DNA from 2 places in the Sediminibacillus sp. JSM 1682029 genome. Region 1 is predicted to be linked to the other one. Evidence: a T-box and tRNA genes for the amino acid it is inferred to sense, from the RefSeq annotation. Region 1 holds a T-box; the other holds one or more tRNA genes.
What was found. A T-box is a leader RNA that pairs with one kind of tRNA and senses whether it is charged. The one in region 1 lies ahead of tyrS (tyrosine--tRNA ligase), so its partner is inferred to be a tRNA-Tyr.
Positions count from the first base shown of each region.

Region 2: it encodes a tRNA-Tyr, which carries the amino acid that the T-box ahead of tyrS (tyrosine--tRNA ligase) is inferred to sense. The anticodon was not compared.

Region 1 covers NZ_JBEWYY010000002.1:456,039-460,613, forward strand. Annotated here, with positions in the region: gene rpsD (30S ribosomal protein S4) at 1-27, shown strand, start outside; gene tyrS (tyrosine--tRNA ligase) at 930-2,201, opposite strand; T-box leader at 2,278-2,486, opposite strand; gene ABVF09_RS06145 (transglycosylase domain-containing protein) at 2,637-4,575, shown strand, end outside.
Region 2 covers NZ_JBEWYY010000011.1:4,480-9,054, reverse strand. Annotated here, with positions in the region: gene ABVF09_RS16195 (anti-sigma factor family protein) at 1-215, opposite strand, end outside; gene sigW (RNA polymerase sigma factor SigW) at 232-795, opposite strand; gene ABVF09_RS16185 (aspartyl-phosphate phosphatase Spo0E family protein) at 997-1,146, shown strand; gene rocF (arginase) at 1,195-2,100, opposite strand; tRNA gene ABVF09_RS16175 (tRNA-Ala) at 2,389-2,461, opposite strand; tRNA gene ABVF09_RS16170 (tRNA-Gly) at 2,466-2,540, opposite strand; tRNA gene ABVF09_RS16165 (tRNA-Leu) at 2,544-2,628, opposite strand; tRNA gene ABVF09_RS16160 (tRNA-Lys) at 2,912-2,984, opposite strand; tRNA gene ABVF09_RS16155 (tRNA-Gln) at 3,019-3,093, opposite strand; tRNA gene ABVF09_RS16150 (tRNA-Tyr) at 3,155-3,237, opposite strand; tRNA gene ABVF09_RS16145 (tRNA-Thr) at 3,301-3,376, opposite strand; tRNA gene ABVF09_RS16140 (tRNA-Val) at 3,380-3,455, opposite strand; tRNA gene ABVF09_RS16135 (tRNA-Glu) at 3,472-3,546, opposite strand; gene ABVF09_RS16130 (S8 family serine peptidase) at 3,809-4,575, opposite strand, start outside.

The sequences.
Region 1 (4,575 bases):
CTTATCGTTGAATTCTACTCTCGTTAATAACTTGCTTGATAAAAATCTCCCCGCCTTTCATAGGCGGGGAGATTTTTTGTTCATGGGCGAAACATAAGAATATTCGGCTCATACTGAATGTGGTGGCGTCCCCTATCGTGATGTGTTTTCCTGCAGTGTGCAGAAAAACACACTCATTCCCTCTCTCTTTGTTACCCTAAAGGTTGAAGACACCAAAGGAAAAAGAGAGGGATATGAGTGAAAGGTCATTTTATCATAGAACTATTTGGGATTGGATGAAGTTCGCCGGGAAGTTCCAGCAGAGGTAGATAAAGAAGACACGTATTCGTTTTAAAACGAGATTCTTTTGGCATCAAAGACTTTAAACGATTAATTTGAACGATTAAAGCATAAAATTTTATAGCAGCAAGCAGTTAATAAGGCTCTATAGAGCGAAATGGCGTAGCAGAGAAAATAAGCGAGACTCCTGCGGAAAAACGGGCGGCCGAGACCCCGCAGCGAGCTGTGCGAGGAGGCTCGGGCGTTCATCCGTGGAAATCGAATTTATTTCCTCTGCAGCCTGAGTAAAATGGAAGAAAAATCACACCACCACATTTGACAGAGAACCGAATATTCCTGGTTTCCATGCAGCATAGCTTTCTACCAATGACGGCAATAGGAAACACGGAAATCACATCAGAAGAGTAGCTATCTCCATCCAACGAAGTCAAAGTGCGTTGACTCCAGCGGGATGAGTGCGAAATGAGTAGTTTTCCTTGCCAAGTTAGCTGAAGCCGCGCGCGCACAAAGTGAAGTACCTTGCCGGCGTGGAGAGTTGCACGATTCATAAGAAAAGGATAGAACGGTTTGCTTTTCCAATCAAAAACCGAACGAAATCGTTCGGTTTTTGATTTGGTCACTATCCCTTTTTTCAGTTTATGGAAAATCAATCATTGAAAGCGAATCAAAAAATACTTTTTCTTCCCTCTTCTTATAATGGTAAATCTGTCATCAATGCGTTCTTCAGCCCCGATGGTCTTGCCTAAATCCTGCTCCCTGTCGCCATTGATGTAAATGGCTCCGTTTTTGACATCCTCCCTGGCCTGCCTTTTAGAAGAAGAAATGCCTGCTTCTACCAATAGTTCGACAATATTAGCATCTTCTTTTGTTCTTTTGTAAGAAGGTACATCCTTGAAGCCCTGTTCGATTTCATCAGCGTTCAATGACTTGATATCTCCGCTGAACAAGGCACCGGAAATCCGTTTTGCTTGCTCAAGGGCCTCTCTGCCATGAACCATTTCTGTCATTTCTTCCGCCAACCTTGTGTGGGCTGTACGTTTTTCCGGAGCAGCCTCATGTTCTTTTTCAAGTGACCGTAACTCCTCTTGATCCATGAATGTGAAGTACTTGATGAATTTCATTACATCACGGTCGTCTGTATTGATCCAAAACTGGTAAAATTCGTACGGAGACGTTTTTTCCGGATCAAGCCATACTGCTCCTCCAGCTGTTTTGCCGAATTTGGTACCGTCCGCTTTGGTGATCAATGGCACCGTCAAACCGAAAACCTTTGCCTCTGTTCCCTGATCCTCACGCGTTCTGCGGATCAATTCCATCCCGGCAGTGATATTTCCCCATTGATCACTTCCGCCGATTTGCAGTGTACAGTTTTCTTTTTCGTAAAGGTTTTGAAAATCAAGTGATTGTAAAATCATGTAACTGAATTCAGTAAATGATATTCCATTCTGGATGCGTGATTCTACTGATTCCTTGGCAAGCATGTAATTGATGCCGAAATGCTTTCCGGTATCCCTTAAGAAATCAATGATCGTCATTTGAGAAAGCCACTCATAATTATTGCGTGCTACTGCTGCATTGTTCCCTTCTTCAAAATTAAGCAGTTTTGCAAGTTGTTGCTTGATTTTTTCGCTGAATCCTTTTACTACGTCTGCTTCGTTTAATGTTCTTTCTGTGGAACGACCACTCGGATCCCCGATCATTCCTGTTCCGCCGCCTATTAGCGCGATTGGTCGATGGCCGGAACGCTGAAATCTCTTCAATATGGTAATCGGAAGCAAATGTCCAATATGAAGGCTATCCGCCGTGGGATCGAAGCCGCAGTATAACGTCACGACATTTTCCTTTAAATGTTTTTTCAACCCCTCTTCATCAGTGGTCTGTTGCACGAGACCTCGCATTTGCAAATCTTCCAAAACATCCATGCTCAACACTCCTTTTCCGATTATTTTGTCTGGGAAATGCCAAACCATAAACAAACAAAAAAACCTCCTCCCCAAATAAAGGGACGAAGCTGTTCGCGGTACCACCCTTGTTGCATTCCAAAGAATGCCACTTGATTCAATAACGGCCAGGCAAGCCGTCCCCTGGTTTCGCAGGAGAAACTCCAGAACGTAATTCGCGGAATGGTTTTGTACTGCCTTTCAGCATCCGGCAGCTCTCTGAGTCACAGGGAACCATCCACTACTTCATTCCTTCTTCGCTTTTATTTTTCAGAAGTTCTGAAAATATTACATTTTATTTACTAATGATACATTAATACCATATCTTTTGGGTAAATGCAATATTATATAGAGGAAAACCTGCGTGCAAGTTGACTGCTGTGCTATAATATAGATTGATATTTAGGAGGTTTTGCTGTGAATCTAAAAAATTTTGCGGTCAAATATAAAGATAAGGTGAAGGAATGGTGGCAGGCAGGTAAGATTCAGAAAAACTTTCGAATTACTTACGATGTTGTTTGGAATATCATTCTTTTCTTCATTATCATCGGATGTATCGGATTGTTTTTTGCAGGTGGAACAGGGGCTGGGTACTTTGCCTCACTTGTCAAGGATGAACCGGTAAGGTCAGCAGAAAACATGAAAGAAGACATATATAACTATGAAGAAACATCGGAATTATATTTTGCTGATGACAAATACTTAGGAAACATCCGCTCTGACTTGTACCGGGAGGAAACCACTCTCGATAAAGTATCGGATTATGTGAAAGATGCCATCATCGCTACGGAGGATTCCGAATTTGAAACACATAACGGGGTCGTTCCAAAAGCGATTCTGCGTGCAATATATCAAGAAGCGACAAATTCAGCGGTGAAAACCGGCGGGAGTACACTGACCCAGCAATTAATCAAAAACCAGATTCTAACCAACGAAGTGTCTTTTGAAAGAAAAGCGAAAGAAATACTTCTGGCCATGCGCTTGGAAAAGTCACTTAGCAAAGATGAAATTCTGGAAGCCTATCTTAACATTGTCCCCTTTGGCAGAAACGCATCCGGAGACAATATTGCAGGGATTGAGACAGCAGCACAAGGAATTTTCGGTGTAGGAGCAAGTGAAATCAACCTTGCGCAGGCAGCCTTTATCGCCGGGCTTCCGCAAAGTCCGTCTTACTACACACCTTTTACCAATACAGGAGAAATAAAAGATGAAGATGCACTTCAGCCAGGCTTGAACCGGATGCAGACCGTCCTGAACAGAATGCTGGAAGCTGAATACATCACCGAGGATGAATACAAGAAAGCTTCCGACTACGATATCACGGCTGACTTTACAGAACCCACGCCTACTCCATTGGACAAGTATCCTTACTTGACCAATGAAGTGGAAGAACGTGCCAAGGATATCATCATGAAACAGCTTGCCGAGCAAGATGGATACACGGAAGAAGACATTGCAAGCAACGACTCGCTGCAGGAGGAATATAGTATTCTAGCAGACCGCAATCTACGGCGGAAAGGATACAAGATTCATACTACCATCGATAAAAAAATCTATGATGCGTTCCAAAAAATTGGCGAGGAATACGATAATTACGGCCCTGATAAGCCGCAGACAGTTATCGACCCGGAAACCGGTGAAGAAACAACCATCATGGAACCGGTCCAGGCTGCAGGGATGCTGATTGAGAACAGCAGTGGAAAAATCATCAGTTTCCTCGGCGGCCGTGGTTATGATACGTCAGAAGTAAACCATGCCACGGACACATTGCGAAACAACGGAAGTACCATGAAGCCTTTATTGGTCTATGGACCAGCTATGGAAGCAGGTGTGATCCAGCCGGGCTCCATTGTTCTTGACCATCATTTGAATGCAAGGTATCCACAACTTCCAAAAGATTGGCCAAAAAACTACACAGGCACTACACACGGACTTGTCACAGCAAGAGAAGCACTGAAAAAATCTTACAATATTCCGGCCGCCACGACGTATCAGGAAATCGTCTCCAGCGACCCGGCAACAAACTATTTGGAAAAAATGGGCTTCTCCTCCCTTACGGAAGAAGACCATACTAATGCTTCCCTGGCGATTGGTTCCTTGGGTGAAGGGGTCACCGTTGAAGAAAACGTGAATGCCTTCTCCACTTTCGGAAACAACGGCAAATTTGTCGATGCCTATATGATCGATAAAATAGAAACAAAAGACGGCGACGTCCTTTACGAGCATGAAAGCAAACCGGTGGACGTTTTCACACCGCAAACCAGTTATCTGACGGTAGACATGATGCGGGATGTACTAACCAGCGGGACAGCTACCTATACGCAGTCCATGTTGTCAAACCGAAGCGTCGACTGGG
Region 2 (4,575 bases), on a different contig from region 1:
GGAAGACTGTCCATCACTTTTGCAGTGAAGCCGGATGGCGCCTGGACTTCACTGCCGCTCTTCAGCATCGTTACTGTTCTTTTCAACTCGTGAAAATGCTTCTGGCACGCTTCACAGGACTGCAAGTGGTTGCGCAACTTATTTTCTTGTTCCTTCGATAGGTTTCCATCCAAATATATATGCATGAGGTTGACAATTTCTTTATCGCAGCTCATTTGTATTCACACTCCTTTACACGTGGCGAAGCCGTTTCCTCAGGGTCTCCCTGCCTCGATGAATCCGTGTTTTCACTGTACCCATCGGTATATCCAATATCTCACTTATTTCTTGTAAAGACAATTCATCGAGATACCTCAAGGCAATCACTCCCCGGTATTTGGGCGGAAGTGCCATGATTTCCTGTTGAATGTAACTCTGCAGTTCCAGGCTTTCCACTTCTTCCTCGGGCAATGCTTGTTCTGCGGGCAATTGCGAATACATATCCAATCCATCGGTCCCTTTTACTTCTGCATCCAGAAAGTAATCAGGTTTTTTCTTACGGATCCTGTCAATGGACAAGTTGGTTGCAATTCGATACAACCATGTAGAAAATTTGCGACGTTCATCGAAGGTATGGATATTTACATAGGCGCGAATAAAAGCTTCTTGAGCTATATCTTCTGCTTCATGACTATTACCCAACATCCGGTAACATATTTGGTACACTTTGTTCTGATAAAAGGAAACAACATCCTCAAATGCAGATTGATCTCCTTTTTTCACTTGCTTTATTTTTTGCTTTATCATCAGATCCATTTAAAAATACCTCCGCTGCATTTGCGGTCACTACCTATACGAGTGACGATGGTTTGAGGTTTCAATTTTTTTGCTGTTTTTTGAACAAACAAAAGCAGGAACATTTTCGTTCCACCGAAAAAATAGTAAAAATTTATGTTTATAGGTCTATTAAACCGGGTAAATATTAACAACTATATTATATCAGTTTGGGAGGAAGGTATGGATATTAAATTGTATTTGTTGGAAAAAATTGAAGCTTGCCGCAAGGAAATGCTAGAACTGTCTCACAAAAAAGAACTTACCTCCGATGCAGTAGTCTCGGCCAGTACCCGGCTCGATTACTGGCTGAATGAATACGATAAAGCATAATCGAAAACAAAAAAACCCCCGCTTTTCAGCAAGGGCCACACCATAAAACTACTTTAATTTTTCTCCAAATAAAGAACCCATTAATCCCACAGCTATTACAGCTGTTTTATTTTTTTCATCCAATATAGGATTTACTTCCACGAACTCCGCAGAAGTGACCATGTCTGTTTCCGCCAGCATTTCCATAGCCAGATGGCTCTCCCGGTAACTCAGACCCCCGATTACCGGAGTACCCACTCCCGGTGCATCTCCCGGATCGAGTCCATCCAAATCAAGGCTTAGATGCACACCGTCGGTTCGATCCTTTAAATAATCGATGACTTCCGTTATCACCGCAGACATTCCCATCCGATCCACTTCATGCATTGTATATACCTTAATGCCTTTTTCACGGATAAGCTCTTTTTCCCCTTCATCCAAAGAACGCGCTCCGATGAGGACAATGTTTTCCGGTTTTATTTTTGGCTGATAACCTAGTATATTGGTCAGTCGCTCGTGTCCCAGTCCAAGATTCACCGCCAATGGCATGCCGTGTATATTCCCGGAAGGCGATGTGTCCGCCGTGTTAAGGTCTCCGTGAGCATCGTACCATATCACCCCAAGGTTTTCGTAATGCTTGGCTATCCCAGCCAAACTTCCGATAGCAATGCTATGATCTCCGCCTAACACGAGGGGAAACCTTCCGGCAGTTATCACTTCATCCACCTGCTTGGCAAGCAACTCATTCCCTTCGGCAACTTGGCCTAAATTGCGCAAGTTGTCTTGCAGCTGTTCCGCCCCCCGACTCGGACGGGAAATTTTAATATCCCCCAAGTCTTCGATTTGAAAATTCAACGCCTCCAGAGTTTCCAACACACCGGCATAGCGAATCGCGCTCGGCCCCATATCGACCCCACGTCTGTTCTGTCCTAAATCCATCGGAACACCTATAATCGATACTTTCTTATTAACCACAATGTTGCCTCCTCCCGATTTATCATCCCTTTATAACTCCAAGGATCCGCTTTCATTTTTTCAAAGTTCGTTACTTCCTATCTTCATTTTAGTCAAAAGTGCAGGAATGACTCAACCGGACAAAAAATTGTATATATATACGGAAGTGGCAGATTGATATTCCTGCCCACATAAAGGATTGACTTAAGACCTCGAGCGGGAGACGCTGAAGCCAGACACACACCCTATTTCATTCCACATAAAAAGGGTAAAACTACTGTCAACAGTAATTTTACCCTTTATTAGAAGTGGAGCCTAGCGGGATCGAACCGCTGACCTCCTGCGTGCAAAGCAGGCGCTCTCCCAGCTGAGCTAAGGCCCCATATTGGAGCGGAAGACGGGATTCGAACCCGCGACCCCCACCTTGGCAAGGTGGTGTTCTACCACTGAACTACTTCCGCATATGGTGCGGATGGAGGGACTTGAACCCCCACGTCCGAAGACACTAGAGCCTGATTCTAGCGCGTCTGCCAATTCCGCCACATCCGCAAATTTTAATGGCAACAACGAGAAAGACATGGAGAACACTGAAAACAGCCCTGTCCATCTTAAGTTAAACAATGAGCCATGGAGGATTCCGACGCCGCAGGCTAGTCCTTGCATCCTTTTGTTGTAAATCGAAAGCAAGGGGAACCGTAGGTGAGAATCCGACCACAACTTCCTTGATGAGCCATGGAGGATTCCGACGCCGCAGGCTAGTCCTTGCATCCTTTTGTTGTAAACCGAAAGCAAGGGGAACCGTAGGTGAGAATCCGGACCACAACTTCCTTGATGAGCCATGGAGGATTCGAACCTCCGACCCTCTGATTAAAAGTCAGATGCTCTACCAACTGAGCTAATGGCTCACAATAAATCCAATCATCTTACTTATAAAAGAAATGGCTGGGCTAGCTGGATTCGAACCAGCGAATCACGGGATCAAAACCCGATGCCTTACCGCTTGGCTATAGCCCAATAAAAACAAAAGCAGTGCCAGCTGCTCGCACTTAAATCGTTTTTATATGTTTTTAAATGATGGAGGGAGTAGGACTCGAACCTACGAACCCGATGGGAGCGGATTTACAGTCCGCCGCGTTTGGCCAACTTCGCTATCCCTCCATGTATTAATGGACCTGTACCCCTATTATAATCTTCGGAATGCAGGTTATACAATTAAAAAGATGGTGCCGGCCAGAGGACTTGAACCCCCAACCTACTGATTACAAGTCAGTTGCTCTACCAATTGAGCTAGGCCGGCAAATGGTGGAGGATGCAGGGCTCGAACCTGCGACCCCCTGCTTGTAAGGCAGGTGCTCTCCCAGCTGAGCTAATCCTCCAACTAACTAAAATATATGGTGACCCGTACGGGATTCGAACCCGTGTTACCGCCGTGAAAGGGCGGTGTCTTAACCACTTGACCAACGGGCCAGTATTGTCTATCTTTCAAACTGACAGATACTATTATAACTCAAATAGGTGGTGTTTGTAAAGAGTAAATTTTTATATTTTATTTTCTCCTCTAACAAACGCCGTTCCTGTTTCTAAGCACGAATATGATTATAATAGGTATTGTGGATTTTGACAAGCATTTTTCCGCAAAAACTTTGCCGTTCTTCCATAAAAACAACCCCTTGGTGAAACGGCACCAAGGGGCCAATCCATTTATATAATATAGGGGGAGGTAAAAAGCTTAGTCTTCCGTGTTAATAAACAATTTCCCTTCGGCTGCTGCCTCGGTTGTATTACCGTAATCATCACTTATTTTCACCACAATTTCCGCTCCTTCCGCTACCAAATTGGAAGTAGCTGTCCAGTAACCAACATAATGTCCATCTTCGGTTTCAATCATCGGCAGCTCGGTAGCGTTGTTGGATAAATTGGTTAAAGGCATTTTGATATAGAATGTTGCATCCAAATCCGCTTCTGAATCAAACTCGATTTTCACTGATTCGCCTGCTTGAAGTTGGACATCCTCTTCTGGTAAAACATTGGTGATTTCCGGCGCAGTCAGTTTCGCGTCAATGGTGACGGTTTTGACACGGACATTACCGGCTTTGTCAACAGCCCGGACTTTAATTTCGTTCTCACCATCATCCAGAAGAATACGCTTAGAAAACGCTCCATTTTCATCAACGTCTGCTTTCTGACCGTTCACTACCACTTTATCAAGATTGTCTTCTTCAACCTCGCCAGTAACCTTCACTACCTCTTTATTCGTTTTTTCTCCATCTTCCGGAGAAGTGATAGTAAGTTCAGGCTTCTGTTGGTCGAGTGTTATGACAACCGGGTCAGAAGGGTCAGTGGAACCGTTATCGGTAGAAGAAACAGCTGTCAGGGAATTAGCCCCTGGTTCAAGTGTAACATCGACCGAAAATTCACCAGCTTCACTGACTTCTGTCACCGCTGCTTCTTCTTCGTTATTGTAAACAGTCAGGGTTGTAGATGGTGCCGCGCTTC